4 regions of the Jeotgalibacillus sp. 10bf12 genome follow, and region 4 is predicted to be linked to each of the others. Evidence: predicted binding sites of a transcription regulator. Region 4 holds the regulator's gene; each other region holds the start of a gene.
What was found. Region 4 encodes LexA, which represses DNA repair genes until DNA is damaged. Its sites were predicted from a motif close to CGAACATATGTTCG; they were not measured.

Region 1 (7,622 bases), 720 kb from region 4:
GGTTTCCTGAAACACCTGTGATCGGTATTGGTGGTATTACAGCTGGCAATGCAGGACCAGTCTGGGAAGCGGGGGCTGACGGGATCGCTGTCATTTCAGCTATTACAGAGGCAGCGAATATTCAGAAAGAAGTGGAAAGAATGAGAGATTCCTATAAAGGGGAAATTTCATGAATACTAGAAAGCTCGTCATTATGGCTATGTTCGTCGCCATTGCAGTAGCAGGCTCTGCGTTTGTATCCTTCCCGGCAGGCGTTGCAAGAGCTTATCCGGTACAGCATGCCATCAACGTGATCGCTGCAGTGTCATTTGGCCCGGGTCCTGCGATCGTGATCGCTTTTATGACAGGACTCGTTCGTATATTAACCGGCACAGGGTCACTGCTTGCATTTCCAGGAGGCATGATTGGTGCAGCACTTGCCGGACTTTTTTATGCCCTGAGCGGCAGGGTCTGGATGGCTGCAGCTGGTGAAATAATCGGCACGGGTATTCTGGCCTCCCTTGTTGCAGTCCCGTATGCAGCGATCCTGATGGGAACTGAAGCAGGTGCATTCTTCTTTATGCCGGCATTTTTAGTGTCGAGTATAAGTGGTGCGACACTTGGAATTATGTTGTCTGTAAGAATGGAAAGAATGTCGAAGCCTTTAAAAATTTAAAAGGTAGATTTTTAATGCATGTTTTCCTTGCTATGACTGGGATGAAGGATAAATTGACATTTTTTTATAAAAAACTTGTCAATTTACCCTTTTCAAATATACCCAATGAGCGTAATATAATTAGTAAAAAAAGGAACGGAATTATGACATATTCAGACTCTCTAGCAATTGAAAACATTATTAATGCTGTCGACCATCACTTAGCTGTAGCTTTCATAGATCTCAGTGGCCACTTTGAATATGTAAACGATAATTTCTGCAGAATTACTCAGTATTCAGATGCGGAATTAATTAATAGTCACTTTTCTAAACTGTTGCACCCATCCTATGATACAGAACAACTCGCTAAAGCGATGAAACAATTCAGACATGGCCATATGTGGCAGGGAGAGATGCTGAATAAAAAGAAGGACGGGTCACCGTTATGGGTGAACTCAACGATTGTGCCAATGCTAGACAGTGAGGGGAAACCCTTCCGTTTTTTTACCTACAAAGTGGATATCACTGAGAAAAAAGAAATGGAAGAAAAGCTTAGGATAGCACAACAACAACTTAAGCTCTCTGTCAGTGAAGGGAACTATCTCAAACATGTACTTGATCAATCCTCTATGGTCACAATAATTGACCGTCACAGGAATATTCTTTATGTGAACGAGCGGTTTGCCGAACTAATGAAGCGGAAACCGCTTGAAATCATAGGTAAAAACCTTGATGAATTGAATGCCAGAAGTCATCCTGATTGTTTCTATGATGAAATGTGGAAGACAGTGTACCAGGGAGAAGTCTGGTCGGGAGAGGTACAGACAAAAAATAAAGATGGTGAACCGAGATGGACGAGTACGCGTATTTTTCCAATGCTGAATGAGGCGGGTGAAGCGTACCGGTTTATTTTTGTCAGTCAGGATATTACGAGTGCAAAAGAAGCAGAACAGCTTGTGTTACGTTCTGAAAAACTATCAGTATTAGGTGAGCTGGCTGCAGGGATCGCCCATGAAATCAGAAATCCACTTACTTCCTTGAAAGGGTTTACTTCACTGCTTGAAGAAGGTGAAACAGCAGCGGATAAAAAAGCTTATATCACTGTGCTGAAGTCGGAAATTGACCGGATTGAATATACAGTGAATGAATTAATGATGCTTGCAAAGCCGAAGAAGACAGAAGTAAAGCCTGTTGCCATTGAAGAACTTGTCCGGAGCGTCTGCTTGTTTCTTCAGCCGGAGCTGTCGATGAAAAATATAGAATTAAGCTGTGACGTGAAAAATCCTTCTGCTGAAGTGATGTGTGAATCAAATCAAATTAAGCAGGTTGTGATGAATGTCCTGAAAAATGCCATTGAGGCGATGAAACAGGGCGGACGTATTCATGTCTCATTCCGTTATGAAGAGAGAAAGATGGCAATTGTGGTCAAGGATGACGGGGAAGGCATGAGTGAAGAAACATTGAAGAAAATTGATACTCCTTTTTTCACAACAAAGCAGACCGGAAACGGACTTGGTATTCCAATGTGTCAAAATATCATGAAACTTCATCATGGTTCGCTGAGTATATCAAGTACGCCTGGTGTGGGAACAATCGTAGAGCTTATATTGCCATATTAAAAAAACGTTCAGCTGACTTACATGCTGAACGTTTTATATTGAATGATCAGTAAAACTGATTGTTTGCTTAAATAATAGCTCCAGGTCGGAAGGGTCTGTCACTGCACGGATCATCGCCTCTATATACTCAGTCCTGTCGAGCTGATCATATTGCCATTCAATGCCTTTTGAGCGTGCATACTCATGAAGAAAAGAGCGGATCGTCCGGCCATTACCTTCACGAAACGGGTGAAGCATATTCAGCTCAGACTTGAAGTAAGAAAGTCTTCTGGCTGCTGTATCAAGCGTCGTCCATGCCTCTTCAACAGCAAGCTCATTGAAAATCTGTTCTGCATAAGAGTCCAGATACTGTGCCTGACAAAAACGCGTATTTCCTTTCATCAGCTGCACGGTCCGGAACTTTCCGGCAAAAGGATAAATATCCTGAAAGAAATGACGGTGCAGGTCTTTAAAGCTCTGTATTGTAAATGATGAGACCGTGTATTGTTTTCTTACAAACTCTGCAGCACGCAGCGAAAAGGTCAGTGCTTCCGCTTCCATCAGTGCTTCCTCATTTTTAACCCCAAGCAGGTTGTACTTCAGCAGGAAATCATCATTTTCACTGCTAATATACTTATCCACGTGACAGCAGGTCCTTAATCACTGAAGGTGTTATCGGCTTATCTGCATTAATTGTCTCGAGTACTTTTTCCTGCAAACCTTCATTCAGAGACAGGTTTTCGAGATGCAGATTTTTCATGATCCTTTTAAACTCCGGTGATTCAATTTTGACATCTTTCATTCAGCAATTCCTCCACCTTTTTATGAGTTCCTGTACTTATATTATATCATGAAAAGCCTGTCACATAAGCAATTTCATCAGCTAATCCTGCTTAAAATCCGGTTGATGATGATTAGCGAAATAAAGGTAATAACAATGCCGATCATCAAGCCTGCAATCTGGGCAGTATCAGCGGATGTACTGCCTGCTAAAAGGGCATTTTCGCTGAACTGATAGACAAAGAAGCCGAGCACCACTGATATGATCAGGTTGGCAATACTGAACCCGACTTTAAATGATAGCGGCTTTGAATCAAAAGCACCCATTTTTTCTTTCAGGTAAGCCTGTGCTTCATCAAGTGAAGCATACTCCCCCATGAGTTCTTCTTCACTGTAATAATGGCTGTTTTGGGATTTTGAACTAAAAAAGACATAATAGGTATTGTCTTTTTTACGAATATCATATTTTTGAATGCCGACTACACCTTTTTTCGTTACTCTTTTTGTTCTTGTTCTGATATGTTCCATGACAGACCTCAAATCTTCAGTTTAATTTTCTATCTTTTTATCGTATCACAAATAGAAAAATCATTAAGTCCTCACGTGCCCACATGAAAATATTATTTTCATATTGTAATTTTTAAGTCGATCAGCTAATATTTAGAAATGCTTTACAATTTCATACATATACAGGGGGAAGACCGTTGAATCAACAAAGAATCAAATCAGAAAGAGAAACAGTGTATTTTATACTGTCAGCCATATTCAGCGTGCTGGTCTATATTGCAGCAGCTGTTTCGATTATCGGAATCGGGATTGCGCTTGCTATTCTTGCCGTTGTGCTCTTCACAAATGCATTAATGCTTGGGTCGATCCGGGGAAATGGTGTAAGGGTCAGTGAAAGACAATTTCCCGATGTTTATGAGCGTGCCGTTGTGTTGTCAAAAGAAATGGGATTGAAGAAAGTGCCTGATTTTTTTGTCATTCAGTCAGAAGGGGCACTGAACGCTTTTGCTACAAGGTTTTTCGGACGCAATATGATTGTGCTCTACTCAGAAGTATTTGAACTTGCAAGACAAAATGGACAGGAAGAACTGGACTTTATCATTGCGCATGAGCTCGCTCATATCAAACGCAATCACATATGGAAAAACATTCTTGTACTGCCTGCGCAGTTCGTGCCGTTTTTATCACAGGCCTACAGCCGCTCATGCGAGTATACGTGTGACAGAGAGGCAGCCTATCAGATTGGGGATGCAGGTGCTGCAAAACGCGCACTGACTTTACTTGGTGTTGGGAAAGTGATGTATCGTGAAGTGGATGAGAATGCTTACCTTGAACAGATTCATTCAGAGTCAAACGGGGCTGTATGGCTGAGCGAAGTGCTTTCAACACACCCGCTCTTACCGAAAAGAATTTTGTCAGTCGAACGCTTTATGAATCCTTCTACTACCTATAGATACACTCAGCAGCCAGGCAGAATTATGCTTGGTGCAGGACTTCTGTTCGGTGGGCTTGCGGGTGCGTATGTGGCAGTCATTGTTTCAATGACGCTGGCAGGCGTTGTGTTCGCTTCTTTACTGCCGGATGATTTATTGGCAGCAGATGATCCGTTTAATGAAGAGTACGATGAGATGGATATGGGCATGACGCCATTATTGGATGCTGCATCAATGGGTGAAACAGATGAAGTGGCTGCATTGATTAATGAAGGCGCTGAAGTAGATGCAGCGGACACCGAAGGGACGACTGCTTTACTCTATGCAGCTTATAATATGGATCCTGAAATGATTAGATTGTTACTTGATGCCGGAGCAGATCCAAATACAATGGATAACTATTCAACACCGCTGATGACAGCAGTCAGCTATGAGGACCGGGAGTCAGCAGCGTTATTGGTTGAATATGGGGCAGACCCGTACATGGAAGACCCGAACGGCGATACACCTGCTGAATATATCAGTGCAACAACAGGGCAGGATTTTAATACATGGATTGAAGAGTAAAATAGAAGGTGAGACAACTGTGTCTCACCTTTTTTGCTGTAGACAATGATTTACATACCGGAATGATTTCCTTGTGGTAAAATGAATGAGTATTCATTACATTCAGACAAAGGGGATATGAACATGTCAGAAGTGTGGTCAAGAATGACAACAGCAATGAACGCGAATCCGGAACCAATTCAGAATGAAAACGTTCGCTATGAGTTCCAGCTGAAAGAAGGGGAAGCTAAGCAGCTGGTCTTAAAACACGGGGAAGCATCGATTGAAGAAGCGGGAGCGGCTGAGCCAAACTGTACATTGAAGCTGAGTGAAAAAGACTTAGTGAAAATGATTGAAGGGGACCTGAGTGCTTCAGGTGCGTTTATGTTTGGGAAGTTGAAAGTTGATGGGAAAATGGGCTACGCCCTGAAGCTTGAATCATTGTTGAGTGAGTATACGTTTTAACATTTCAGCAAAGTTTTAAAACGAAGAGGCTCACTGCTGTCCACCTGATGTGCAGCGAGCCCTATTCATACAGTTGCGCTGTCACACAACCTCAAGACCAATCACCTGATCAAAGGGGATGGTCTTTTTCATATGGTCAGAGGTTGTCATCAGTAAGTAACGCTGCTGATAATTCACTAATGTGATGATCCCGTTTACGCTGTCACGTCTGTTGTGTTCAAAAATTTTCAGATCAACTTTCTGACGGAATTCCAGGGCCTCCTGGATCCCGAGAAAAATCATGTCAAACATCTGTTCATCGAGTTCCGGTTTTGTTTCCTGTTCCATTTCTTCGTAAAAGTCCTTCAGCATTTTCACATGTTCAGGCAGCATCATCGAAGTCCACTTAATTGTGCCGCGATCTTTATTCATTTTGTTCACGCTCCTTTCTAACATTATAGGAACGTTTGTTCTGTTTTGTAAATAGGTAAGTGATGGGTTTTAGAAATTTGATTGGAGTGAGGGACTGGAAATACAGGTGTTTGCTATTAAATCGTTTCGCTGCGCTTCGGGCGGAGGCTTTCCGCGGCCGGGCGGTGAGCCCCTTACATGCTTCGCATTCCAGGGTCTCACCTGTCCCTTTTCCGCCGCTGGAGTCCCCGCCCTCCGCTCCGCTCCGCTTAACGAGTAATCAAAGTGATCGATGACTAAATGTTGATACTTTAATACCTTCGTCACTATACTCCATTAAAATAACACTACTTTAAAAAAGTCCCGATAATCCTCTAGGTGAAAGTCGGCGGGTTTGTTGTTTTGGAAGAGGCAGGTATACATGCCGAGCTGTTTTGCCGGAATAATGTCAAGTTCACGGTCACCGACTGCAAGATCAATGTGGTGCTTTTCGTGCAGGTATTTGTATGATGCAGGATCGGGCTTACGCGGGAATCCGTGATCAGCTGTAACGATTTCGGAAAAGTACTTTGTGAAACCGTAATAATCAAGGACTTTATAGGCACCTGCCTGATCTTTATGCGTCATGATCACGTTACAGTCAGCCTGCTTAAGAACTGCTTCAACGTGTTCAAACGGCGGCATTTCCACAGGACTGATTGCACTGATTAAGTTGTTATATTCCTCAATTTGTGATTCAGTCATACGAAACGTTGTGATTGCGTGTGTTGCGGAAATTTTCAGCTCTTTATAACAATCAGCCTCAGACACTTTCCCGTCCAACACTTGACTCATCCGCTTCGCATAAGCCGGATAAGTGTTAAATAGAGTACCATCATAATCCCAAAGTATATTCATATGTAACTTCCTTTCTATTCATGAACGCTATTTAACGTAAATATTATCATACTGTAGAAGGTGAATCATTTTTCATATTTTTGTTTAAAATAAGAAGGACTTAAGTCTCTATTTGTCGAATCGCTATTTATATGGAGGTGCATATCAACTTATGAAGGAACAAATTTTTCTGTTGTTCATTGCCGCAATAGTTTTCCTGTCTGGATGTGCCCCGGAAGAAAGTGCAGTAGCTGATATTGAAATGAAAAGTAACGAAGAACTGTCTGTGATGACTGATTCATTTACCCAGGATGACTTCTACAATAAGCTGAGCCATGTGATGGAAAAGGCAGAAGACTTTGAAGCGGAAGGTGATCTTAAGAAGTGGATTATCAGAACGCTTTCTGAAGAAGCGCTGTATTATGCTGATGATCTGACAGAAGAAGAGATTATCAAGATTGCAAAAGAACGCTTAGCTGAAGATAAGGTCTGGAAAGAAATCGCTGAAACGAAATATGGCGTAACTGTAAGTGAAGAAGAGTTAAATCAGTATATTGATAATATTACGCAGTCATTTGAGTCGCCGCTCCAGCTCGCTTATGCTGATGTGCTAGGGCTAACGGTAGAGCAGTTGAACCATGGGTTTGATCTCGATGTATATGAAAAAAACCTACTGTGGGAAAAGCTGAAACCAAAGCTTGAAGAAGCGTATGGAACAAATGACAGCAATAAGCTTGTTGAAAGATACAATGAGGAAGTCAGTGAAGGGAGCAGGTAATTATTTCTTATGTATGGATTGATTTATTGATGAAAGCCGCAATGTTAGGCGTACTGCTGCTCCTTTTATTTTTTGTTTTCAAAAAAGAAGGCAGGAAGCTTCTAATTATTGTGATG
Region 2 (7,622 bases), 680 kb from region 4:
ATTTGTACCATCTGTTTCAGGGTCAGCTTTCAATGATGGAGCAGACAAAATTGTAAACGGCGCTTCATTCCGGCTGGTCCATGCTTCACCTTTTTCAGGTCTGATAAATAGCTGGTGGGCAAAAAGATTATGCCATGCGCGCTCGTTGACCACACGGATTGGGAGGCGGGAATCAGCATCAGCGCCTGCAAATCCTTCAAACATAAATACTTCTTCTTTTTCACCAAGGTGGTTTAGTACTTTCGTATATAAACGGTCAAATGAATCCTCAGAGATCGGCTGATTGACTTTACCCCAGTCAATCTTGTCACGTACAGAAGCTTCATCCACAATAAATTTATCTTTTGGAGAGCGGCCGGTGTATTTGCCAGTTTCCGCTTTTACAGCGCCTGTAGAAGTTAATGTGCCTTCTTCTCTCATTAATACCTTCTCTACAAGCTGAGGTACAGAAAGGTTCTTATTCACGCGTTCGCTCATTAATAGTTCTTTTAATTCTGAAGTGTTTCGGATTGTTGTCATGTTATCTCCCACCTTTTCAGTAAGTCATTCACCTTTGTTCGAAATTAGTATAACACATTCAATTGAATAGTCTATACTAATTGGTGATTTCGTTAAAAATTCTTAAATTGTTTGTTTTTTAAAGGTTGGCTGATGATTTCCGCTTCAGGGGGACGCTTTCCGCGGCCGGGCGGTGAGCCCGCAGGCTTCGCCATAAGCCTCACCTGTCCCTTCCTGCCGCAGGAGTCGCCCCCATCCACTCCAATCAACAGCTGTGCAAGTAAGATAATGGATTTTAAAAAATGAAAGCTTAATAAAAGTTCTTATTATCATAGAATATTATGATTGACATTACACATTCATTTCCGTAAGATAGTTTTTTGAACGGATACTCTTATCCCGAGCTGGTGGAGGGACAGGCCCTATGAAACCCAGCAACCTGCTCTGCAAAAAAGCATGATGCTTTTGCGGTCCAAACATTTGGAGCGAAGGTGCTAACCTGGAGCAAGACGTGTGTCTTGAACGATAAGAGTGAAAGGCGAACTGATTATGAACCTTTCCTCATGAACGTGATTTGAGGAGAGGTTTCTTTTATTTATGCCGAAACTTGGATGATCTTGTAGGTTAACGTTCGATCTCTAAGGGTAATGAGTACCGTCGACTATTTGCTTCACAAGGAGGAGACTTATATGTCTGTAAAACGTCGTTTATTTACATCCGAGTCCGTAACTGAGGGACATCCGGATAAAATCTGTGATCAGATTTCTGATTCAATTCTTGATGCAATTCTGAAAGATGATCCGAATGCCCGCGTGGCATGCGAAACTTCTGTTACAACCGGACTTGTTCTGGTAGCTGGAGAAATCTCAACTTCTACGTATGTAGATATCCCTAAGATCGTACGTGAAACGATCAAAGAAATCGGTTATACACGTGCTAAATATGGTTTTGATGCGGATACTTGTGCAGTACTAACTTCTATTGATGAGCAGTCACCTGACATTGCAGCAGGAGTTGACCGTGCGCTAGAAGACCGTGAAAGCCAGATGACTGACGCGGAAATCGAATCAATTGGTGCAGGCGACCAGGGGCTTATGTTCGGTTATGCAAATAACGAAACAGCTGAACTGATGCCACTGCCAATCTCACTTGCTCACAAACTGTCACGCCGTCTGACTGAAGTGCGTAAAGAAGATATTCTTCCATACCTTCGTCCTGATGGTAAGACGCAGGTGACAGTTGAATATGATGAAAATGACAAGCCGGTGCGCGTAGACACAATCGTTATCTCAACGCAGCACCATCCGGAAGTCAGCCTTGAGCGTATTCAGCGTAACCTGAAGGAACACGTAATTAACCATGTCGTTCCTGCAGAGCTAATTGATGAAGATACTAAATACTTCATTAACCCGACTGGGCGCTTCGTTATTGGCGGACCTCAGGGAGATGCCGGTCTGACTGGCCGTAAAATCATCGTTGATACTTACGGTGGATATGCGCGTCACGGCGGCGGTGCATTCTCTGGTAAGGATGCAACGAAAGTTGACCGCTCAGGTGCTTACGCTGCACGTTACGTAGCGAAAAACATCGTTGCTGCAGGTCTTGCTGATAAATGTGAAGTACAGCTTGCATACGCAATCGGCGTAGCGCAGCCTGTATCAATTTCTGTTAATACATTTGACACTGGTAAAGTGGAAGAGGATACACTTGTGGATCTGATCCGTAATCACTTTGACCTTCGTCCTGCAGGCATTATTAAAATGCTTGACCTTCGCCGTCCGATCTACAAGCAGACAGCTGCTTACGGACACTTCGGCCGTAATGATCTTGACCTTCCATGGGAAAGAACAGATAAAGCAGATGCGTTGAAGAAGGATGCTAACGCATAATAAGAATACAATCCGTCCGGAATATATCTGTTATGATATATTCCGGATTTTTTGTTGAATGGGCATAGATCAAATTTCACTATTCTAAGAACATGGTGTGAGTTTCTTTGAATCACAGTAAGCGTCAAACGAACCACACCTTCTGTTGTGTAACCTTCCGTGACAAAATGAAGGAAATCAAATATGTAACGAACGTGTTCAATCAAGCTACGATTTTTTCTACTTTCTCTTCACATAGACATTTCAAACGGATCTTAAGCCAGATGAAATGCTCCTTTCTTCGAAAGGTACACCGACTGCCTCTTATCCTATGAACACATTGGTTATATGGAAGGTGTGGTTATTGAATGGATGTAAAAGAAAGCTCAAATCACGTGCCAAGTGGATACGTAGAAAAGATGTCGCGTATCTATGAAGAGTGGCGTGAAAGTGACTTATCATTAAAAGCATTTTGCGAGACTCGGGATGAAGTCACGTACAGTCAGCTTCATTATTTTAGAATGACTTACCGGCCAGAGGATATCCAACAGGAACGTCCAACTGGATGGGCAAAAATCAATATGCAATCCCCTACTACGAAGCTCGACCTGCACGTAGGGCCATATAAAGTTGTGATCCCTCCGGGATTTGATAAAGAATTATTAACTGAACTGCTGGAGGTGATCACGCCATGATTCTTCAACCGGAATCTATACGCAATATATACCTCGCTCAAGGCGTGACAGATATGCGATTATCCATTGATGGTCTTGCGGCCATCGTACAGGAAACGTTTGAATTAGATCCGTGTTCTTCAGATATCTTTTGTTTTGTAACCGTGAACGGGATAAAGTGAAGATTCTACACTGGGAGCACAATGGTTTTTGGCTGTATTATCGCAGACTTGAAAATGGCCGATTCCGTTGGCCCGAAGGGCGTGAAGATGAAACCACTTCTCTGAACCCTAAACAGTTAAAGTGGTTGTTAGAAGGACTGACGATTGAAGATGGAAAAGTTCATCCGAAACTTTCCGGCATGAAAGTTATATAAGGGGTAGACCTCAGACAGAAGGTGTCGTACCCTAGGGGTATGAAAAAACAAACGACACCTTCTCATCCTAAAACTTCAAATAAAGACCGCATTCATGAACTGGAAAAGCGTAACGAAGAGCTCGAAGCTCTTGTCTCTTGGTATGAAGGCCAATTCAAACAGCTTCAAACCGAGAAATTCGGCCGTTCCAGTGAAAAGACGAATACCTCCGATGGTCAGATTGAACTTCCACTTTTTTAATGAAGTAGAGATCACTCAAGATTCAGCACATGAAGAACCACAGTTAAACGAAAGCGATCTCGTTTCAAGCACTCAAAAAAACAAGCGAAAGCGTTCATCACATGAACTGAACCTTCCGGTTGAAAAAGTCACTTATCATTTACCTGAAGCTGAACGAAATTGCGAAAGCTGCGGGCATGACCTACACGTTATGACGACAGAAACAAACCGCACACTTGAAATTATTCCGGCCAGTGTCAAAGTCACTGAACACGCGCAAGAAGTATATGCTTGCCGTCAGTGTCAGGAATCTGGGATTGAAACACCTATTATCAAAGCGCCAAAACCGGCATCAGTCTACCCTAAAAGCATGGCATCTGCCTCATCGATGGCTTACGTGCTGACCCAAAAATATCAATCTGGTCTCCCTCTGTACCGTCAGGAACAGCTCTTTAAACAACAGGGGATTCCTCTTTCGAGACAGACAATGGCGAACTGGGCAGTTTATGGGGCTGATCAATGGTTATCACCATTAGTGACACAGATGAAGGCTAAAATGATGAAGGAAGCTGTCTTACATGCAGATGAAACGTCTGTTCAAGTGCTGAACGAAGAAGGTCGTGCAGCTTCATCAACTTCTTATATGTGGCTCTATCGGACTGGTCAGACTTCTTTTCCGTGCGTGGTTTACGATTATAAAACCACTCGTGCCGGAAAAAATCCGAAGGAGTTTCTTAAAGACTTCAAAGGATTTCTTCATGTGGATGGCTATGCAGGCTATCACAAAGTTGCGAACGTGAAACTGTCAGGTTGTTGGGCGCATGCGCGAAGATACTTTGTTAAAGCTGCCAAGAGTGCCCCGAAGAAAAAAGGGGAACTGTTAAACCTCCCTGAACAGGCAGTTCAAAAAATTGGGCAGCTGTATAAGATTGAAAAAGAAATACGAGAGCTGAACTTAAATAGCGATAAACGTCACCAGCTTCGAAAAAAGAAAAAGCCTGCCAATTGCGGAGGCTTACTTCGAGTGGCTGAAAAAAATTCGTCCAACTGTGTTGCCGAAAAGCCCTTTGGGCGAAGCCATTGTATACTCACTCAATCAAAAAGATGCTTTGCTTACCCCCTTTTCAGATGGTCGACTTGAAATTGATAATAATTTAGCTGAACGTAGTATCAAACCTTTTGTGATCGGCCGAAAAAACTGGTTGTTTTCGAATTCGATGAAAGGCGCAGATACCAGCGCACTTATTTACAGTGTGATCGAATCAGCTAAAGAAAATGATCTAAAACCGTTTGAATATCTCACTTATTTATTTGAAAAAATGCCAAACACAAATCTGTCTGATCAGCAGAATCTGGATCAGTTTCTGCCGTGGTCTAAACAAATACCTGATCACTGTCGAATTGAAAAAGTAAACAAGCATTAAGTAAAAGCCGTCCCGAAGGGTACGGCTTTTCTGTTGCCTCAAATATCATCATCAAAATAATCAATGTGTGTTTGCTTTGACGCTTACGAATCACACCGTTTTTTCTCCAAACACCACCTGCTATTCTTTGAACAAAGACGTGTATGCTAAGAACATCGACCACTATTCTCCGAACCACTGTTGCCGAGTCGCCACACCCAGAATAAGTGTTCGCCATCTCATCCGCACCATGATATGATAAGGTCACAAATCCCCGATTGATGCTTCGGACCAATACTAGGAGGAATTCCTTTGTTTACAGTCATTCTCGCAGAAAAACCTTCACAGGCGAAAAGCTATGCAGATGCTTTTCAGACATCCAGAAAAACAGATGGTTATTTTCATATAGAAGATTCACTGTTCCCGGGAGGAGCGGCGATTACGTGGGGCTTCGGACATTTAGTTTCATTAGAGGAACCTCAGAAATATAAGCCGGAATGGAAGCGGTGGAAGCTTGATACGCTGCCGATGATTCCGGAAGAATTTAAATTCACCGTACCTTATGCTAAGCGTGCACAGTTTAATATTGTCAAAGGCCTTCTCAGAAAAGCCGATCAGATTGTAGTTGCCACTGACAGTGACAGAGAAGGGGAGAATATCGCACGCTCCATTATCGAGCAGGCAGGCATGATGCATAAGCCGACAAAGCGTTTATGGATTAACTCGCTTGAAAAAGATGTGATCAGAAAAGGGTTTCAGGAGCTGCGTAATGGAGATGATTATCTCTCACTGTATGATGAAGCGCAGACAAGACAGGTGAGTGACTGGCTCGTAGGCATGAATATCTCAAGGCTCTATACCCTACTTTTACAGGAAAGAGGCGTTGATGGTCCATTCAGCCTCGGGCGTGTTCAGACACCAACCCTATATATGATCTGGCAGCGACAGCATGAGATTGAAAACTTTAAACCTGAACCGTTTTTCCAGCTGCTGGCTGATCATAAAGAAAGCGGAAAAGCATTTCAGACAAAGCATAAGACTACATTTAAAAAGAAAGAAGAAGCAGAAGGACTACTTAAGCAGCATGGAATTGAACATGCAGCCGAATCAAAAGGAACAGTTGTAAATGCTGAGAAAAAACTCAAGAAAATGCAGGCGCCGAGTCTTCACAGTCTGTCTTCACTTCAGGCAAAAATGAATAGACGTTACAAATACAGTCCATCAAATGTGCTGAAAACTGTACAGGATTTATATGAAAAGAAACTCGTATCCTACCCGAGAACGGACTGTCAGTTCATTACGATGAGTGAATTCAGGTATTTATCAGGTCAGCTTGAATCGATGAAAGCTGCTGCAGGAACTTCATTTGAGACAGCTCACCCGAAGCCGCGGCCAAAATATGTACAGGATAGTAAGGTGCAGGAGCACTACGCAATCATTCCAACAAAGAAAGTATTGACAAAAGACCGGATTGAAAAACTGAAGCCGATGGAAAAAAATATTTATAACGAAATTCTCGGCAGTACGCTTGCGATGTTTCATGAGGATTACCATTATGAAGAAACGCAGGTGGATGTGGATATTCAGGGGCTGATTTTCAGTGTAAAAGGAACGGTTGAGAAAAAACGCGGGTGGAAAGAGCTTTTCAGTGAGACCGCAAAAAAAGATACGATTCTTCCTCCGCTGAAAACAGGGGATGTGATCGCATCTGTTGTGAATATAAAAGATGATATGACCAAACCCCCTAAACCGTATACTGAAGGTCAGTTGATTACCATGATGAAAACGGCAGGAAAAATGCTTGAGGATGAACAGGATCAGGCGATGCTGAAAGAAGTTGAAGGAATCGGTACAGAAGCAACGCGTGCTTCAATTATAGACACTCTGAAAAAACAACAGTATATTTCAGTTACAAAAAACACGGTTACCGTGACCGATAAAGGTGTGACGCTTTGCCAGGTAATTGGCGGCACCCTGCTCAGCAGTCCTGAAATGACAGCGAGATGGGAAACCTATTTAAAGAAAATCGGCAGAAAAGAAGGCAGTCAGGAGGCTTTCCTCAATAACATTGCAAAATTTATTCAGCATATGATCACTGAGGCACCTAAACAGATGGGGAATGTGAAAGCCACTGGCGGTAACACTCAAAAGAAATCATCAGTCATGCCAGTCTGTCCAAAATGTAAAAAAGGAGTTATGGTCGATAAGGGTGGATTTTTTGGATGCAGTGACTATAAGCAGGGCTGTAGACAAACACTACCAAAAATGCTCCTGAAGAAGAAGATTTCAGATGTGCAGATCAAAGCTTTATGTGAAAAAGGACAAACAGGGATGATAAAGGGGTTTAAAAGTAAAGCAGGAAAAACGTTCAGCGCCCGGCTAGTGTTGAAGGACGGTAAGATAGAGATGGCGTTTAAATAAGAAAAGCGGATGAGGGCATCACCTCATCCGCTTTCTGTTAATTGCCGGCAGTTTCCTGCGGCTTTTTCTTTTCTTCAAGCAGTCTCTTCACTTCATCCTTATGCTTTGTATTCACAAGTATATAAAGAAAGTCTCCTGCTTTGATCTGTGTTTCACCGTAAGG
Region 3 (7,622 bases), 430 kb from region 4:
GACCTTTTCCTTTATATTTAGCGTTCTCTTCTGACTGGATCACATCTGCTTTTTCCCCGGCTGCTGCTGCGATTTCCTTTAATCTGTTGACTGTATCCGTTGTCTGTCTGAACAGAAGCGGGTCGGGAGAATGCAGATCGGCTGTTACAGCTGCTGTCATTGATTTCGACTGAGCGAACAGCTTTTCAATCACCAGATATTCCTGTGGTGTAAAGCTGTGGAAGCCATCGAGATAAATATCGGTGCGGCTGAGCAGATCCGAATCTTTTATTTTTTCAGCAAGTAGTCTTAAATAATCCTCTGAATCTATGTATTTGTCTTTCAGCTGCTCATCAAATCCTGCGTAAATCCGTTCAATATCCTTCAGCTTATCGAGGAGTGCTTTTGGTGCAGTTTCACTCATTTCAGCTGTTTTCTCAAGCAGATCCTCAGGCTGAATGCAGTACCTTCTGAACTCTGTCAGCATTTTTTCAACGTGACCGACAAAGCCATGTTTCCCTGCAGCACGGCCAAACATGACCATCTGATCCTTCTGTTCATTGATCAGCTTTCTGACAAGCATACTGGCGCCTGTATGATTAATATGTATTCGTGCAGCTCCTCCTGTCTCCTGAAGAATTCTCCAGGCCAGCCGCGTAAAGCTGAGCACCTGTACCCTGACCATCCCACCGGTTTCAACCGCAAGGCGGTATTCTGACTGGAAGGTCATTTGTTCAGGTACAATCAGGAGAATCGGATCACCTGACGGATCTTTTTTGACCTTTTCGGTGATTTCACTCATGATTCGATCTGTTTTACCGGTTCCGGAACGTCCTGTTTTGATCACAAGCGGCATGATTGTGCCTCCTTTGTCATTTGCATATAGCTATTATCTTACAACTGGCGGTTAATGAAAAGTGATGGGGAAATGAAAAGAGGCCGGACTTTACACTTGGTTGTGTAAAGTCCGGCCTTATAACCGGTTCACTGCGCTTCAGGCGGGCGCTTTCCGGACGGTTGTTGCTGAGCCTCCTCAGGATTCGCCTTGCGGGGTCTCAGCTTCCAACTTATCGTCCCGGAATCGCCGCCTTACGCTACGTTCACCTGAGGTTTCTTTATTACTTAATCTACTCTTTTAATTACTCGTAGAATCTTACATCAAGTTCGTTCAGCGGCCAGTATCTGAGGTTGACTTTGCCGACGACTGAGTCCTGGTCGATGAAGCCGAAGATACGGCTGTCGAGACTTTCCTGACGGTTATCTCCAAGTACAAACAGCTGACCTTCAGGCACCTCTGATTCACCTGTTAATTCTTCGAGGGTGAAATCACCTGTCAGACGGCCTTCCCCTGTACGGAATTCCTCAAGGTACGGCTCTTCATAATATTCTCCGTTAATATATAACTGATCGTCTTCATAAGAGATTTCATCTCCAGGAAGCCCGATCACTCTTTTTACATAATCTTCTGTTTCACTTGCATGAAAAACGATCACATCAAATCTGTCGAATTCCCCGATCTGATAACCGATTTTATTAATGACCAGCTTGTTGCCATCCTGCAGTGTCGGCTGCATGGATACACCTTCTACAACATAATTTGAAAAAAGAAAAATGCGGACTACAAGTACAATGACGACTCCTACTGCTAATGCTTTGAGCCATTCGAAGCTTTCCTTTTTCCACGATTCCATCTATTCTCCAACCTTTCATTCCCGGCAGACTTTCTATGACGCTCGTGCATCAATATGTCACGTTCCATTTTTTTATTGATCATTTTCTCTACTCTTTTTCCTACCAGCCATAACACAACAATCACGCCAAGCACGATCGCTGTTTTGATCGGCTCGCGAATCAGTGAAACGATATCTGCACCGATAAATGAAATCGTAGAAATCATGACGAGTTTTCCTGTTACAACAGCCAGCATGTACTGCATGAAGCTGATACGTGATAATCCAGCTACCACGTTAACCAGCGCTGACGGTGTGAAAGGAAAACACAGGAGCAGAAACAATGGACCGAATCCATGCTGTTCCACCCAGGTTGTCAGCCTTCTGATCTGCTTTTGATTACTTAAGAAGTAAAACAGCCTCAGATGGCCAAAGCGTCTGAGCAGCCAAAAGACCATTAATGCGCCTACTGAAGCGCCTGCCCATGAGAGCAGTATACCGAATAGCACACCGTATGCATTCGCATTTGCCACAACAAAAGCAACGAGCGGCAGGAATGGTAAAAATGCTTCGATCACTGGCAGCAGGAAGCCGATCAGCGGTCCGAATGCCCGATACTCTGCAATTAATTCACGGAGATTTTCAAGTGTAAACCATGCTTCTAGAGTTTCCAACGTCATTCAAACGCTCCTCTGATCTATAGACTGACGGCTATTTTTTATCAGTATAGCATAATCCGGAAAAAACCGCCTATTACGGCTATATTTTTCCCTTATTTTGTTTTGTACAAACTATGACAACTCAAAAATAAGGCTTTGTTAAAGTTGGCTGTTGATTTCCGCTTCAGGGGGACGCTTTCCGCGGCCGGGCGGTAAGCCCGCAGGCTTCGCCATAAGCCTCACACGTCCCTTCCTGCGAGCCGCCCCCTTACGCTGCAATCATCAGCTGTGCAGAAACAACAATGATTTTTAACAAAGCTAAAATGAAAATCCAGACAAATCTGTTAACCGGTTTTGTTGACGAGTACTTTTTGTGAAATCGCAATAAAATTGTGTATTAAATTGAATGAAAAAAGCACCTCAATTCGAGTTGCTTTTTGTAATAGGTTTATTAATATAAATTTGTACGGCAATGGAAATATTTGCGTTAAATTGAACAGAAAATAATTATGAGTTTATTTTGTTATTTATGGAGGGGAAATGGAGAGATGGCTATACGGAAAATGTATTTAGTTACTATAATTGAAATTATTCTATTCTTAGTGGTTGGGTTTTTAATAACTGATAATGTTCTAAAAAATGTTTATGAAGGTGCTGAAATAAGATTTATAGGCAATGTTTGGGTTGTGTGGTTTGGTTTCTCTTTTATGCTTTTTGGGTTATATACAATCATATTTTCCTTTGTGTTAAAAGAAAGGCGATTATGGAAGGAAAGGTTAACCTCAAAAACATTTTGGGTAATTGTGGTTGCATCTACAGTTGGGGTTTTTGTTCCATTTTTTATAGGGGAAATTCCTTTTTAACTCTTCAACAAACGAGTGAGTTAGTTGAAAAGGCTAATAAATAGCAAATAATTGTAGTGTAAATTGTCATACAAAATGTACACCCAATTGTAGGTTCACAATGGCTATTGTTCCTTTACAATTCTAAATACAAATTATATTACCAATATGCTTATAAAACCATTGGAAAACAATATATCAATAAAAAGAGACCTACAAAACAGCATACGATTTGCAGGTCATTTTTATTGTTGTTAATTATTTAAATATACTCATTCATCCAGCCTGTCAGGTGATTCAGTCTTTCAAGTCTGAGTTCAGGCTTCCCTGTTCTTGAGAGGTTATGGTCTGATTCAGGGAATCTGACAAGGCGTGTCTTTTTCTCTTTTCTTTTCAGTGCAATGTAAAGCTGTTCTGCCTGTTCGATTGGGCAGCGGTAGTCGTTTTCACTGTGCATGATTAATAGCGGTGTTTTGATCTGGTCGGCATACGCAAGCGGTGAGTGCTTCCATAGTGTATCAATATCTCCAAGGTCTGCCTGGATTTGCCACTCACTGAAGTAGTAGCCGATATCACTGACACCATAGAAGCTGATCCAGTTACTGATGCAGCGCTGTGTGACTGCTGCTTTAAATCGGTCTGTATGGCCTGTGATCCAGTTTGTCATAAATCCGCCGTAGCTTCCGCCTGTTACACCAAGACGGTCACGATCGATAAAGTCAAACTGCTCAAGTGCCCCGTCCACTGCTGCCATCAGGTCACGGTAGTCTCCTCCGCCGTAATCGCCTCTGACTGCATTAACAAAGGTCTGACCGTAGCCGTGGCTTCCGCGCGGGTTTGTATAGAGTACGGCATAACCCTCAGATGCAAGCAGCTGCATTTCATGGAAAAACGTGTTGGCATACATGGCATGAGGTCCGCCATGAATATTTAATATCAACGGTGCCTCTTCCCCATCTTTATATCCTGACGGCTTCATGAACCAGCCGTGAACTGTATAGCCGTCTGTGCTTTCATATGAGACGGCTACAGGCGCTACTACTTCAACCTCTTCAAGCAGCTGCTGATTCACATGCGTCACCTGTTTCGCTTCTCCTGTCGGAACATGAATCACATGGAGATCTCCCGGATTTTCCACTGTACTAATCGCAGCAGCTATTTTTTGTGACTCGCCGTGTACGTCAAGTCCGTATACGTGATGGTTACCTTCGTAAGCCGGGTATATTTCCCCTTCTGTTGAAGCGTAATACAGGTTTACGTTGCCCTGGTCTGTTATAACGAAATAAAGGCTGTTATTATCAGCCCAGACAGCACCCTGTACACTTGCTCCCTGTTGAATATCACCAATGGCAAAATCTCCGACCGGTGCATCAATTCCTTCAGTCAAACACTCAGCACGACCGGATGACTGGTTCCATACCCAGAGTTCACTGTGCGTAGCATTTTCATAGGTTCTGCCTGAAGCGGTAAATGCCAGCTGATCGCCTTCAGGAGACCACGCAGCAAATCCGACGTAGCCCTCAGCCGTTTTAATATGCGCTTTACTGTCATCTTGAAGGTTATAAAGATATAGCTCATTGTTAAATGAAAAGTCTTTATCCTCCGCATCAGCATCTGTCGCATATGCAAGCTGCTTTCCGTCAGGTGACCATGCAAATAGTGAATAGCTGTCTTTCCCTTTTGTCAGCTGGCGCAGTTCTTCTGTTTTCAGATCAATGATGGCGATCTGCTGCTTCTTATCATCAAGCAGGCCCGCACCATCTGCTTTATATTTCATTGAGTCTGTGACAAATGGCTTCAGCTTTTTGTCTTCATCTTCTTTTTTCTTTTCTTCATTTAATACATCTTCCAGTTCAAGGGACACTGTAAAAGCAAGTTTTCCGCTGCACGGTGACCAGACCGGATTCCCTGCGCCGTTTTCGATATCAGTTACCTGTCTCGCTTCTCCGCCGCTCACAGGTAAAACGTAGAGCTGATTTTTGCCGGAGCGGTTTGAGACAAATACCACTTTTTTGCCGTCCGGTGACCACCTTGGAGAGGATACTCTATTGTCCCCGTACGTCCACTGGTTCAGTTCTTCACTTTCCTGATCATATAAAATTAAGTTTGATGCATATGTATGTTCTTTATTGATATGAGTTTTGACAAATAAAATTTGTTTGCCGTCCGGTGACCATCTCGGATCAGTCAGTGATTCGATTTTATACAGATCTTCTGCTGTGATTTTACGCTTTTGTGTCATGAAATCTCCTCCGGTAAAACAGATATTTCGGCTTTCGAGATAAACCGCTTGTTCTATTATCAGATTTATTTGTGAATAATGCAAACAAATAACAGTTGTAACTTTAGAAAATCTGTGTAAAATAATATAGAACACACGTTCGTAATACAGGAGGAGATTTCAATGACACAGATTCCAGGTGAGGATCGGGACCGGCTGGAGAATGCTTTTTACCTGCCAATGGTACTGAAGATCCTTGAACGAGATCAGATTGTGATTGAAAAGAGTGGTGTAAAGCTCCCGAGACCTTATATTGAATTAATCGAAGAAACGATGATTGCCGTTCAGCGTGAGCTTGCGACTTTGAAAAAGTATATGAGAGATCACGACATGAAAGTTGTGAAATTAAAATCTGATGAAGCTTTTACCATGTATCTTTTTGTGTATCAGGGCTATGAAGAACAGCATAATTATTTTAATCCACGGCTTAGAAATCACGTTGAGAACCTGATGAGGTATTATCTGATCGGGCGGTTGAAGTCAATGTCGCCACCGTCATCAGGATTGATCCGGTCATGATCTGCGTGTTCAATTCTGTCGAGGTATTCAGCAAACCCGAAGCGCTTCTTGTTCAGCCTTGACTTGTAGGTGTCTTCTGACTTTTCACGGATTTCATTGATATTTTGATGCAGCTTTAAGGAGAGCACCGAGGCTTTCAAATACTGCAGATGCGTTGCGCGCCTTGAGATCGGAAGTGTGATCGTTCTGTCCCCTGACAAGGTAAGCGTCGTTTCGTTACTTAGGTCATCATTTTTTTCCATACTGACAACGTGATTGAGCGCAATCCAATAATTTTTTTTATTGGAGTCGGAATGCGTTGAGAAGAAATAAATATCTGATATTGGATCAACAACGATGGGAGGCTTATGACTGAAGCTTGTGAGGAATCTTGATGAGGTTTTACGCCCTTCGTAGGATGAAAAGTAATACAAACACGAGTGCTCCATAATCTCCATTGGCTTCATATCTACTGAAAAAGGTGATCTTCCTTTTTCATGAATGATCGTTCCTGTTAAGCCGCCACCTTCAATCCTTGGTTCTAAAATCATCGTACTTGCACTGACAGTGTATGTTTCCTGGGCTGTCAAAAATTCCATTTTATCACTCCTTTATATTTTTATGGGATTATCATATACCAAATGCCACTCAGAAGTATACATAATTTTTTCCAAATATGTTCGTGACGTAATGGACATCCTGTCATAAATCCGGCCTGAAATTCATATTATCTAAAAATTTAAAACTTTCTGTTGATATTCTCACGGATATTCTCTATAATGAAAAAAAGTAGCAGAGGTGATGAAGATGGAAAACAACAAATCGTTCGCAGAGTTTATGAATGAGTCAACCGTCCCTCAGAAACAATCCAGTGAAATGACGATGATGGAGATTTACGTGGACATGGTATTAAATGAAATTCTTGTCCGTCATCGCAAGGAACAGCTTGTAACAGCTATTAATGAAGCGTTAGACAACAAAGATCAAGACGCTTTTATGAAGTACTCAGCAGAATTAAATACATTAGAGGACACACACGGTGTGTAGTACTTGAGCCCCCTGCAAACACGTAACATGCATGCAGGGGGTTCAACTTTTGTCATAAAATCGCCCTCTCCATAGTGGCATTTCAGGCAAAAATCATGAATAATAGATATATCTAAAACAATTCATGATAAGGAGCCCGCTCATGCTGACTGAAGAATTAAACAGCACATTCCTGCTCATCATCGAATGGGGATTCGTTGCAGCCGTGATTGCCGCAATTATTTTTGTACTTTATTCAATCCGACGCGCTCCGCGTATGAAAACCGCTTTTTTATGGCTGGCTGCCCACCTTGGCCTGACGATGATTGCCTACATTGTTTTCTTTATGGGTCTTAGCGGTGGTTTCAATGACCCTACAGTTGAAAATGTATCAGATGAAATTCATTTTCTGCTTGGCGTTGCAGGGCTGATCTGGCTGACTGGTATGCTGTGCCTGATCCTAAGCATCCAATTGCTGAAGGATCAGTTCCGTGCTAAGAACTACACGCCTATACAAAGCGACAAAAAAGAAGGCTGAGATGCCTTCTTTTTTTCATTCCACCAGTTTCCAGTTATGTTAGAATTGAAGTATGACTGATTCGCAGGAGGCCGTTATGTACAGCAATAATGTATCAGAAGCCGCAGACATTCAGGAAAACCCAAAAAT
Region 4 (7,622 bases):
TGGCGTTTTAGATCCCCATTGTCTGAAGTTCTTAATTTCATCAAGTGATAAATCATATCCGGAAAGATGCAGCAGGCTGTAAAGAAGCATAGAGCCGTGTCCTGCTGAAAGTACAAAACGATCACGGTCAAACCAGTCTGGATTTTTCGGGTTGTGATTCATAAATTGAGTCCATAGGGTATATGCAAATGGAGCAGCCCCCATTGGCAGTCCCGGATGACCGGAGTTCGCTTTATCAATTGCATCAATTGATAAAGTTCTGATTGTGTTAATTGCTAAGTCGTCTGTCTTGTTAAACATCATCTACATCCTCTCTAAACTCACGTGATACGTCTTATTGTACAAAAAAAAAGAAGAGATGTACAAACATCTCTTCTTTTAATCATAATTCTCTAGATCCGTGGGCTATATAGGGAGATAATTAGTTCATTTTATTCCTGCTTTTTGCATCCTTGAGCTTTTGTGGCGTTACATCTTTACCTTCCGGGTCAACAACAGTCACATTTTCAATGGTCTGTTTCATTGAACCTCTGAATGCCTGTAAATATTCCTGTCTCAAAGCCCTTTGTTCCTCAGCTTCAATCTTTGTTAGCGTATCTTCTTTTGATTTTTTTGACAGTTCATTAATTCTTTTAATTTTCTCATTAGATAACATGTCTTTCACCCTTTCTTTCAGGTAAGCTTCTATGTATGTTAAAAGAAAGGGGAAAGTTTGACAAGTAATATGTTTACTTCGCTTCTGAATCCATATATTCAGTATACCTTCTATGAACAGTCGCTTTGGAAACCGGATGACCCAGCCCGCGTAAAACAGATGAAATCTCCTGGAATGTTAGACCGTTACCGCGCAGTCTTACAATTTCATCTACAGGGATTTCTATCTTTTCTCTTCCTTCTTTATTCCCGCGATTTTTCAGATTCTTGTGAGGTTTGAACCCCTTTTCAACTGCCCGCTTCATCCCTCTTTTTATCTTCAGGTTATGAAGTTTTCTCTGATGCTCCTCAACCATACTGACAATCTGCAGGATCATTGAATCTGATTCAGACAGCTGCAATTCACCATCATGAGCGATTGTATATATCTTTATTCCTTCTTTTTGGAGCGTGTGTAACAATGCGATCTTTGCATTTCCGCGTCCTATCCGGGTTTCATCCTGAATCAAAAGACCTTCTGCTTCATATAAACGTACATGATCAAGCAGTTCAAAAACACCTTCACGATCCAGGTCATATCCACTTTCTTTTTTACTGATAATCGAAACGACCTGATAGTTCATTTTATCAGCAAGAATTTTCAATTCATCTTCCTGCCGGGAAAGTGAAGTTTCCTGAGTTTCTTTTTCAGTACTGACTCTGCAGTAAATAATTACTTTCAACACGATCACTCCTTATTTCCGATCAGATGCCAGGTGAATCGCGTCATCACTGAATTTAAACGCCTCCTCGGGTACAGGGAGCTCCAGCTGTTCTCCTGCCACGATCAGATGTGAGGACAGCCCGTTATGTTCGGTTACCCATTCTATAAACCCCTCAGGCGTCATAGAAGTATGGCTGGCGTATTCTTCAGCATACGCCCAAAGCGTGTCCCCTTTTTGCACTGTAATTTCTGCATACGTTGCATCACTATTAGCTGTATTAGTAAAAACAAGAAATAAGCTGAAAAAAAGTGCAGTCACCACGAATAGAATAACAAATGAATATTTTCTCCACAATGCAGTCATTATTGATCGCCTCCATCGAATATGTGTTCGCTTTTGTTAATTCGAGTATAATACGAACATTTGTTTTGGTCAACATAAAAATCGAACTTATGTTTGTATTTTTAAAAACCATATGCTATAATTTAGAAAAGTTTTTAACTGAAAAGAGGTGCTGCAATATGAAGAAATTATCAAAACGCCAGCTTGATATATTAAACTTTATAAAACGTGAAGTTCAGGATAAAGGTTATCCGCCTTCCGTCCGTGAAATCGGACTTGCTGTTGGTTTAGCTTCAAGCTCTACGGTGCACGGACATCTTGCAAGACTTGAGAGTAAAGGATTAATCAGAAGAGATCCTACAAAACCAAGAGCAATTGAAGTTATTTCTCTAGAAGAGGAAAAAATTCCAACTCAACGCGTAGTCAATGTACCACTCGTTGGTAAAGTAACAGCAGGCTCACCTATTACTGCAATTGAAAATGTAGAAGAATATTTTCCTCTTCCTGAAAGGCTTGCATCTTCAGATGACGCCGTGTTCATGTTGGAGATCATGGGAGATTCTATGATTGAAGCAGGAATTTTAGACGGGGATCTTGTAATTGTTAAACAACAAAACACTGCTAACAATGGTGATATTGTTGTTGCAATGACTGATGAAGATGAAGCAACTGTTAAACGTTTCTTTAAAGAAAAAGACTTTGTCAGACTACAGCCGGAAAATTCCTCTATGGCACCAATTATTCTTAATAATGTATCCATACTCGGAAAAGTTGTAGGGGTATACAGACAGGTTCATTAAAAAAGCTGAACGCTTTGACATAATCGTCAAAGCGTTCAGCTTTTTTAATTTTCCCCAGATATATTACCGGTTTGATAACACTTTCTTTATATAAATTGCAACTTCCTCTGGACATTCTATAGGTAGCATATGCCCGCCGCTTTCAAACATATGAGTTTTACAGGTTCTGATCTTATCCTCTGCTTTTTCCAGCAGTTTAAAAGGATCATATATCACTTCTTCGCGGCCGACTGCAATATTTACTGGCATCATCAGCGATGCAAGTTCTTCTTTTTTAAACATTTTCGGCGGTGTCATGACATATTCCCAGCTGACATATTTTTGACCAATATAGTAAAGCTTAAAAAGCTTTTCATGTTCGTCTCGCCTTCTCACAGTCAGCCACCTGCAAAAATGATTAACAATCACTGACTCCCGGGGAATCAGATTAGTCAGCATAAGTCTTGAATAGAAAGATAAGTTCATTCTTTTGATTGAAGCAGCAGGCGACAAAACAATCAGTGATTTAACACGATCAGGTTTTAGAATGGCATAATTCAGTGCATGCCACCCGCCGTTTGAATGCCCTACGATTGTAACACTTGCAAGATTTAAGGCATCAAACAGCTCAGTAATCCATGTACTGTAATCTTCACGTTCATTTAGATGTTCTTTCGTGTTGCTATGATTAAATTCTCCGAGTACATTAACAAAATATAATCTGTAATCGCCTATAAGGTTGTTGGCTACTGCATACCATTCAGCTGAACTAAAACCAAAAGCATGAAAAAATATAATCGGTTCTTTATCCTGGTCACCACAAGTTAAGACTGATACATCTCCAAATGAGGTGTCAATAGTGTTTTCTTCATAAGGGATATCCCATAATTCCATTACTTTATCTTGTGCGTTCGAATATTTCTTATATCCTTCTTTTGATTTAAAACCTCTATATGTGTCTGCCATGAAAATCCCCCCCTCTATTTGATATACCCATTTTTTTTAAAAAGTGTCCTTATACATAAAAAAACCGGAAGCTGAACAGCTTCCGGTTTCTGAATGATTAATACATTTCTAAATACTGTTCTCTCTCCCATGGGTGAACCTGTGTGCGGAACATATCCCATTCGATTTCTTTTGCTTCAACGAAGTGCTCAAAGATATGGTCGCCAAGTCCATCGATAATGACCTGATCCTTCTTAAGCTCTTCAAGTGCTGCAAATAGTGTACCAGGCAGATCTTTAATACCTGCTGCTTCACGCTCTTCTTTATCCATTACATAAATGTTTCTGTCAATAGATTCAGGTGGAGTCAGACCGTTTTTGATCCCATCAAGACCTGCTTTAAGCATAACTGCCATAGCAAGATACGGGTTAGCAGAAGGGTCAACTGAACGTACTTCGACACGTGTACTCATTCCGCGGGAAGCAGGAATTCTCACTAACGGACTACGATTTCTTGCAGACCATGCGATATAACAAGGTGCTTCATAACCTGGCACAAGGCGCTTGTATGAGTTAACAGTAGGGTTCGTAACTGCTGTAAACCCTGAAGCGTGCTTAAGAATACCAGCCATGAACTGCTTCATTGTTTCACTCAGCTGCTTATCAGCATTTTCATCAAAGAATGAGTTTTTGCCTTCTGTAAATAAAGACATGTTGAAGTGCATTCCTGAGCCGTTAACACCAAATAATGGTTTAGGCATAAAGGTTGCATGTAATCCGTGTTTTCTTGCAATCGTTTTAACAACAAGTTTAAACGTCTGGATATCATCACAAGCAGATACTGCATCAGCATACTTAAAATCAATTTCATGCTGACCAGGTGCTACTTCGTGGTGAGACGCTTCAATTTCAAAGCCCATTTTTTCAAGTTCAATTACAATATCACGTCGGCAGTTTTCCCCAAGGTCGGTAGGAGCAAGGTCAAAATATCCGCCTTTGTCATTTAACTCAAGTGTTGGCTCTCCATTAACATCAAGCTTGAACAGAAAGAACTCCGGCTCTGGCCCAAGGTTAAAATCAGTAAATCCAAGCTCTTCCATTTCAGTTAATACACGCTTTAAGTTATTACGCGGATCACCATCGAACGGTGTTCCATCCGGATTATAAATATCACAGATCAAGCGTGCTACTTTACCGTCTCCAGCTGTCCATGGGAATACTACCCAAGTATCAAGATCCGGGAATAAATACATATCTGACTCTTCAATACGAACAAAACCTTCGATTGATGAACCATCAAACATCATTTTATTATCTAATGCTTTCTCTAATTGACTTACAGGAATCTCAACGTTTTTGATTGTACCAAGGATATCAGTAAATTGAAGTCTGATAAAGTTTACGTTTTGCTCCTTAGCCATTTTCATAATGTCTTCTCTTGAATACGTACTCATTTGTAATTCCTCCTGTTTTTATGTAATTTTTTAACGAAAGAATCTTGAAAGATCTCCCGCTCTCAAACTGTTTTTGCTGTACTTGCCATTACCCATCATTTCCTGTTTTAACAGTTTTCTTAAATCACTCTCTGATAAGTCCGGCTTTTTAGCAGGTCGATCTGATTCGGCTTCTGTGCCATCCCCCAGGATCCGCTTAATTCCAGCCATATTGACTCCCTGCTCTAGTAAATCCTTGATTTCAAGCAGTTTATCAATATCGTTCAATGAAAAGAGACGGCGGTTCCCTTCCGTTCTTGCCGGAGTTACTAATCCATGCTCTTCATAGTAGCGAATCTGACGGGCGGTTAAATCGGCCAGCTGCATGACTGTCCCAATAGGAAAAAGCGGCATGCTCCGTCTAATATCACTGCCCATCATATAACCCCTTTCTTGCCTGTCGACAATCTAACTATATAACATGTTAAATTTTCTGTCAACTGCATGTTAGGTTTTATTACATGATATTTACCTGACTATTTTTTTGTTCCCTTATTTCATGGGATTTATGCATAAATGTTAAAAATAAATAATTTTTATTCAACTTTCATTCAAAAAAGCTGAGACAATTTTCTGCCTCAGCTTTTTCTACCGTATATTTGTAAGCATAAATTATATGGATTTCATTTTTTGCAGCGCAGCACTTATCGCTAATTTAATATGCTCATAAGTAAGCCCGCCCTGAATATACGCTGCATAAGGAGGTCTGAGGGGTCCATCGGCTGATAATTCTATACTCGATCCCTGAACAAAAGTTCCTGCTGCCATAATCACATCATCCTCATAGCCCGGCATGTAATCAGGATAAGGAGTAAAGTGAGCATTTACAGGCGAAAACTCCTGAACTCCCTGACAGAAAGCGATCATTTTTTCTCTGTCCTGAAATTCAACAGCTTGGATAAGGTCCGTTCTAAACTCGTCCCAGGCGGGTGTAGTAATCATCCCTGATTCTTCTAACAGGGCAGATGTGTATACCGCTCCCTTTAGCGCCTGACTGACTACATGAGGAGCAAGGAAAAAGCCCTGATACATTTCCTGTAACGCATTCAGACTAGCGCCTGCTTCTGCACCAATCCCCGGAGATGTCATACGGTACGCACAAAGATCAATCAGTTGCTGTTTTCCGGCAAGATAGCCACCTGTTTTCGCAAGACCTCCACCAGGATTTTTTATTAATGAACCGGCAATTAAATCAGCTCCAGCTTCAATCGGCTCCTCTGATTCCACAAATTCCCCATAGCAATTGTCCACAAATACAATGACATCCGGAAAATATTCTTTAATTGACTGTACTGCATTTTTAATGTCATCAATTGTACAGGATGGCCTCATCGCATATCCTTTTGAGCGCTGAATACCAATTACTTTAGTATTTTCTTTCATATTTGAAAGTACGCTTTCAATATCAATCTTCCCATTTTTCAGATCTGTCTGCTGATAATGAATACCGAAGTCTTTTAAAGAACCGTTATCAGACCCTCTCAGACCGATAATCTCTTCTAACGTATCATAAGGTTTCCCGGTAATATAATGCAGTTCGTCTCCGGGTCTTAAAATACCAAACAGTGCAATATTAATTGCGTGGGTCCCTGAAATAATCTGTGGCCTTACTAGTGCTGCATCAGCTTTAAAAGTGTCAGCATAGACAGCTTCTAGCGCGTCACGACCATGATCATCATATCCATAACCTGTGCTAGGGTGAAAATGACTGTCACTTATTTTCTTATTCTTAAAAGCCTGAAGCACCTTCAGTTGATTAAATTCAGCAATTTTTTCGATTTCTTTATGGCGCCAGGCAATTTTTTCTTCAATTTTATTACTTAATGCAAATATTTCTTCTGTGTAATATTGACCAATCATGTAAACGCTCCTGAACTATATTTTACTTGCTAACGGGTGATCTTTACTGATATAACCTTCAGCAAGGTAATGTTCTTCTTCTTCAACAAATGATAATTTTAACAGCATACTTTCTTTCTTCAGCTGTGCTAAAACTTTTCCATCATCTGAAGAAATCGTCATTGTATATGGCTTTAGTATTTGTTTAGCCTCTTTTTCAATTTCAGTCAGTACTTTTTTACTTTCTTTTTTTGCCGCACTTATTAGTACGAAAGGGTCGCTCCGGTCAGCTACAAAATCGCTGCTGAGCAGGTCTTCTTTATTATATACGGTCATCCTTGGAATCTGGTCCATTTCAAGTTCATTTAGAAGCTTTTTTACAGTTTTTTCATGACCCGCGTGATTAGGATGAGACGCATCTACAACGTGCAGCAGAAAATCAGCTTCTTTTACTTCTTCAAGCGTAGACCTGAATGAGGCGATCAACGATGTCGGCAGGTCCTTAATAAACCCCACAGTGTCTGTCATAATCGTTTCGAAGCCACTGGGCAGTATACATTTTCTTGAAAGAGGATCGAGTGTAGCGAAAAGTTGATTTTCTTCAACTGAATCTGCATGAGTCAGTAAGTTAAAAATCGTGGATTTCCCAGCGTTAGTATAACCGATCAACGCAATTTGAAATGCCTGATTCTGCTTTCTTCTATCTCTATAAATCGAACGGTGTCTGACAACCTGATCAAGCTTCTTTTTGATCTCCCTAATCTCTCTTCTAATATGTCTACGATCAGTTTCCAACTTTGTTTCCCCAGGACCTCTTGTACCGATTCCCCCTCCGAGCCTTGACAGTTCAACACCCTGTCCACCAAG

Region 1: a site for LexA is predicted at 5,902-5,915, ahead of DH10bf12_RS08925 (YolD-like family protein). Genes of this name have one in related genera too.
Region 2: a site for LexA is predicted at 5,259-5,272, ahead of DH10bf12_RS16070 (type IA DNA topoisomerase). Genes of this name have one in related genera too.
Region 3: a site for LexA is predicted at 5,521-5,534, ahead of DH10bf12_RS10385 (YhjD family protein). Genes of this name have one in related genera too.

The regions. Positions count from the first base shown of each region.
Region 1 is NZ_CP200276.1:1,691,182-1,698,803, forward strand. It holds gene thiE (thiamine phosphate synthase) at 1-173, shown strand, start outside; gene thiW (energy coupling factor transporter S component ThiW) at 170-655, shown strand; gene DH10bf12_RS08895 (PAS domain-containing protein) at 799-2,253, shown strand; gene DH10bf12_RS08900 (Fic/DOC family protein) at 2,287-2,874, opposite strand; gene DH10bf12_RS08905 (Zn-dependent hydrolase) at 2,867-3,034, opposite strand; gene DH10bf12_RS08910 (hypothetical protein) at 3,112-3,540, opposite strand; gene DH10bf12_RS08915 (M48 family metallopeptidase) at 3,717-5,018, shown strand; gene DH10bf12_RS08920 (SCP2 sterol-binding domain-containing protein) at 5,142-5,462, shown strand; gene DH10bf12_RS08925 (YolD-like family protein) at 5,544-5,873, opposite strand; gene DH10bf12_RS08930 (HAD-IA family hydrolase) at 6,189-6,749, opposite strand; gene DH10bf12_RS08935 (hypothetical protein) at 6,901-7,506, shown strand; gene DH10bf12_RS08940 (hypothetical protein) at 7,536-7,622, shown strand, end outside.
Region 2 is NZ_CP200276.1:3,087,861-3,095,482, reverse strand. It holds gene pckA (phosphoenolpyruvate carboxykinase (ATP)) at 1-519, opposite strand, end outside; SAM riboswitch class I at 890-1,030, shown strand; gene metK (methionine adenosyltransferase) at 1,188-2,387, shown strand; gene tnpA (IS66 family insertion sequence element accessory protein TnpA) at 2,735-3,061, shown strand; gene tnpB (IS66 family insertion sequence element accessory protein TnpB) at 3,174-3,416, shown strand; gene DH10bf12_RS16085 (IS66 family transposase) at 3,456-3,656, shown strand; gene tnpC (IS66 family transposase) at 3,628-4,776, shown strand; gene DH10bf12_RS16075 (IS66 family transposase) at 4,685-5,059, shown strand; gene DH10bf12_RS16070 (type IA DNA topoisomerase) at 5,351-7,459, shown strand; gene DH10bf12_RS16065 (potassium/proton antiporter) at 7,497-7,622, opposite strand, start outside.
Region 3 is NZ_CP200276.1:1,982,446-1,990,067, reverse strand. It holds gene addB (helicase-exonuclease AddAB subunit AddB) at 1-835, opposite strand, end outside; gene lepB (signal peptidase I) at 1,119-1,670, opposite strand; gene DH10bf12_RS10400 (TVP38/TMEM64 family protein) at 1,625-2,329, opposite strand; gene DH10bf12_RS10395 (hypothetical protein) at 2,857-3,171, shown strand; gene DH10bf12_RS10390 (S9 family peptidase) at 3,413-5,392, opposite strand; gene DH10bf12_RS10385 (YhjD family protein) at 5,555-5,950, shown strand; gene DH10bf12_RS10380 (competence protein ComK) at 5,890-6,528, opposite strand; gene DH10bf12_RS10375 (IDEAL domain-containing protein) at 6,737-6,976, shown strand; gene DH10bf12_RS10370 (hypothetical protein) at 7,119-7,493, shown strand; gene DH10bf12_RS10365 (hypothetical protein) at 7,570-7,622, shown strand, end outside.
Region 4 is NZ_CP200276.1:2,408,681-2,416,302, reverse strand. It holds gene tkt (transketolase) at 1-300, opposite strand, end outside; gene DH10bf12_RS12505 (DUF896 domain-containing protein) at 422-655, opposite strand; gene DH10bf12_RS12500 (YneB family resolvase-like protein) at 729-1,376, opposite strand; gene yneA (cell division suppressor protein YneA) at 1,389-1,721, opposite strand; gene lexA (transcriptional repressor LexA) at 1,880-2,500, shown strand; gene DH10bf12_RS12485 (alpha/beta fold hydrolase) at 2,564-3,445, opposite strand; gene glnA (type I glutamate--ammonia ligase) at 3,543-4,877, opposite strand; gene DH10bf12_RS12475 (MerR family transcriptional regulator) at 4,908-5,294, opposite strand; gene DH10bf12_RS12470 (methionine gamma-lyase family protein) at 5,529-6,773, opposite strand; gene hflX (GTPase HflX) at 6,792-7,622, opposite strand, start outside.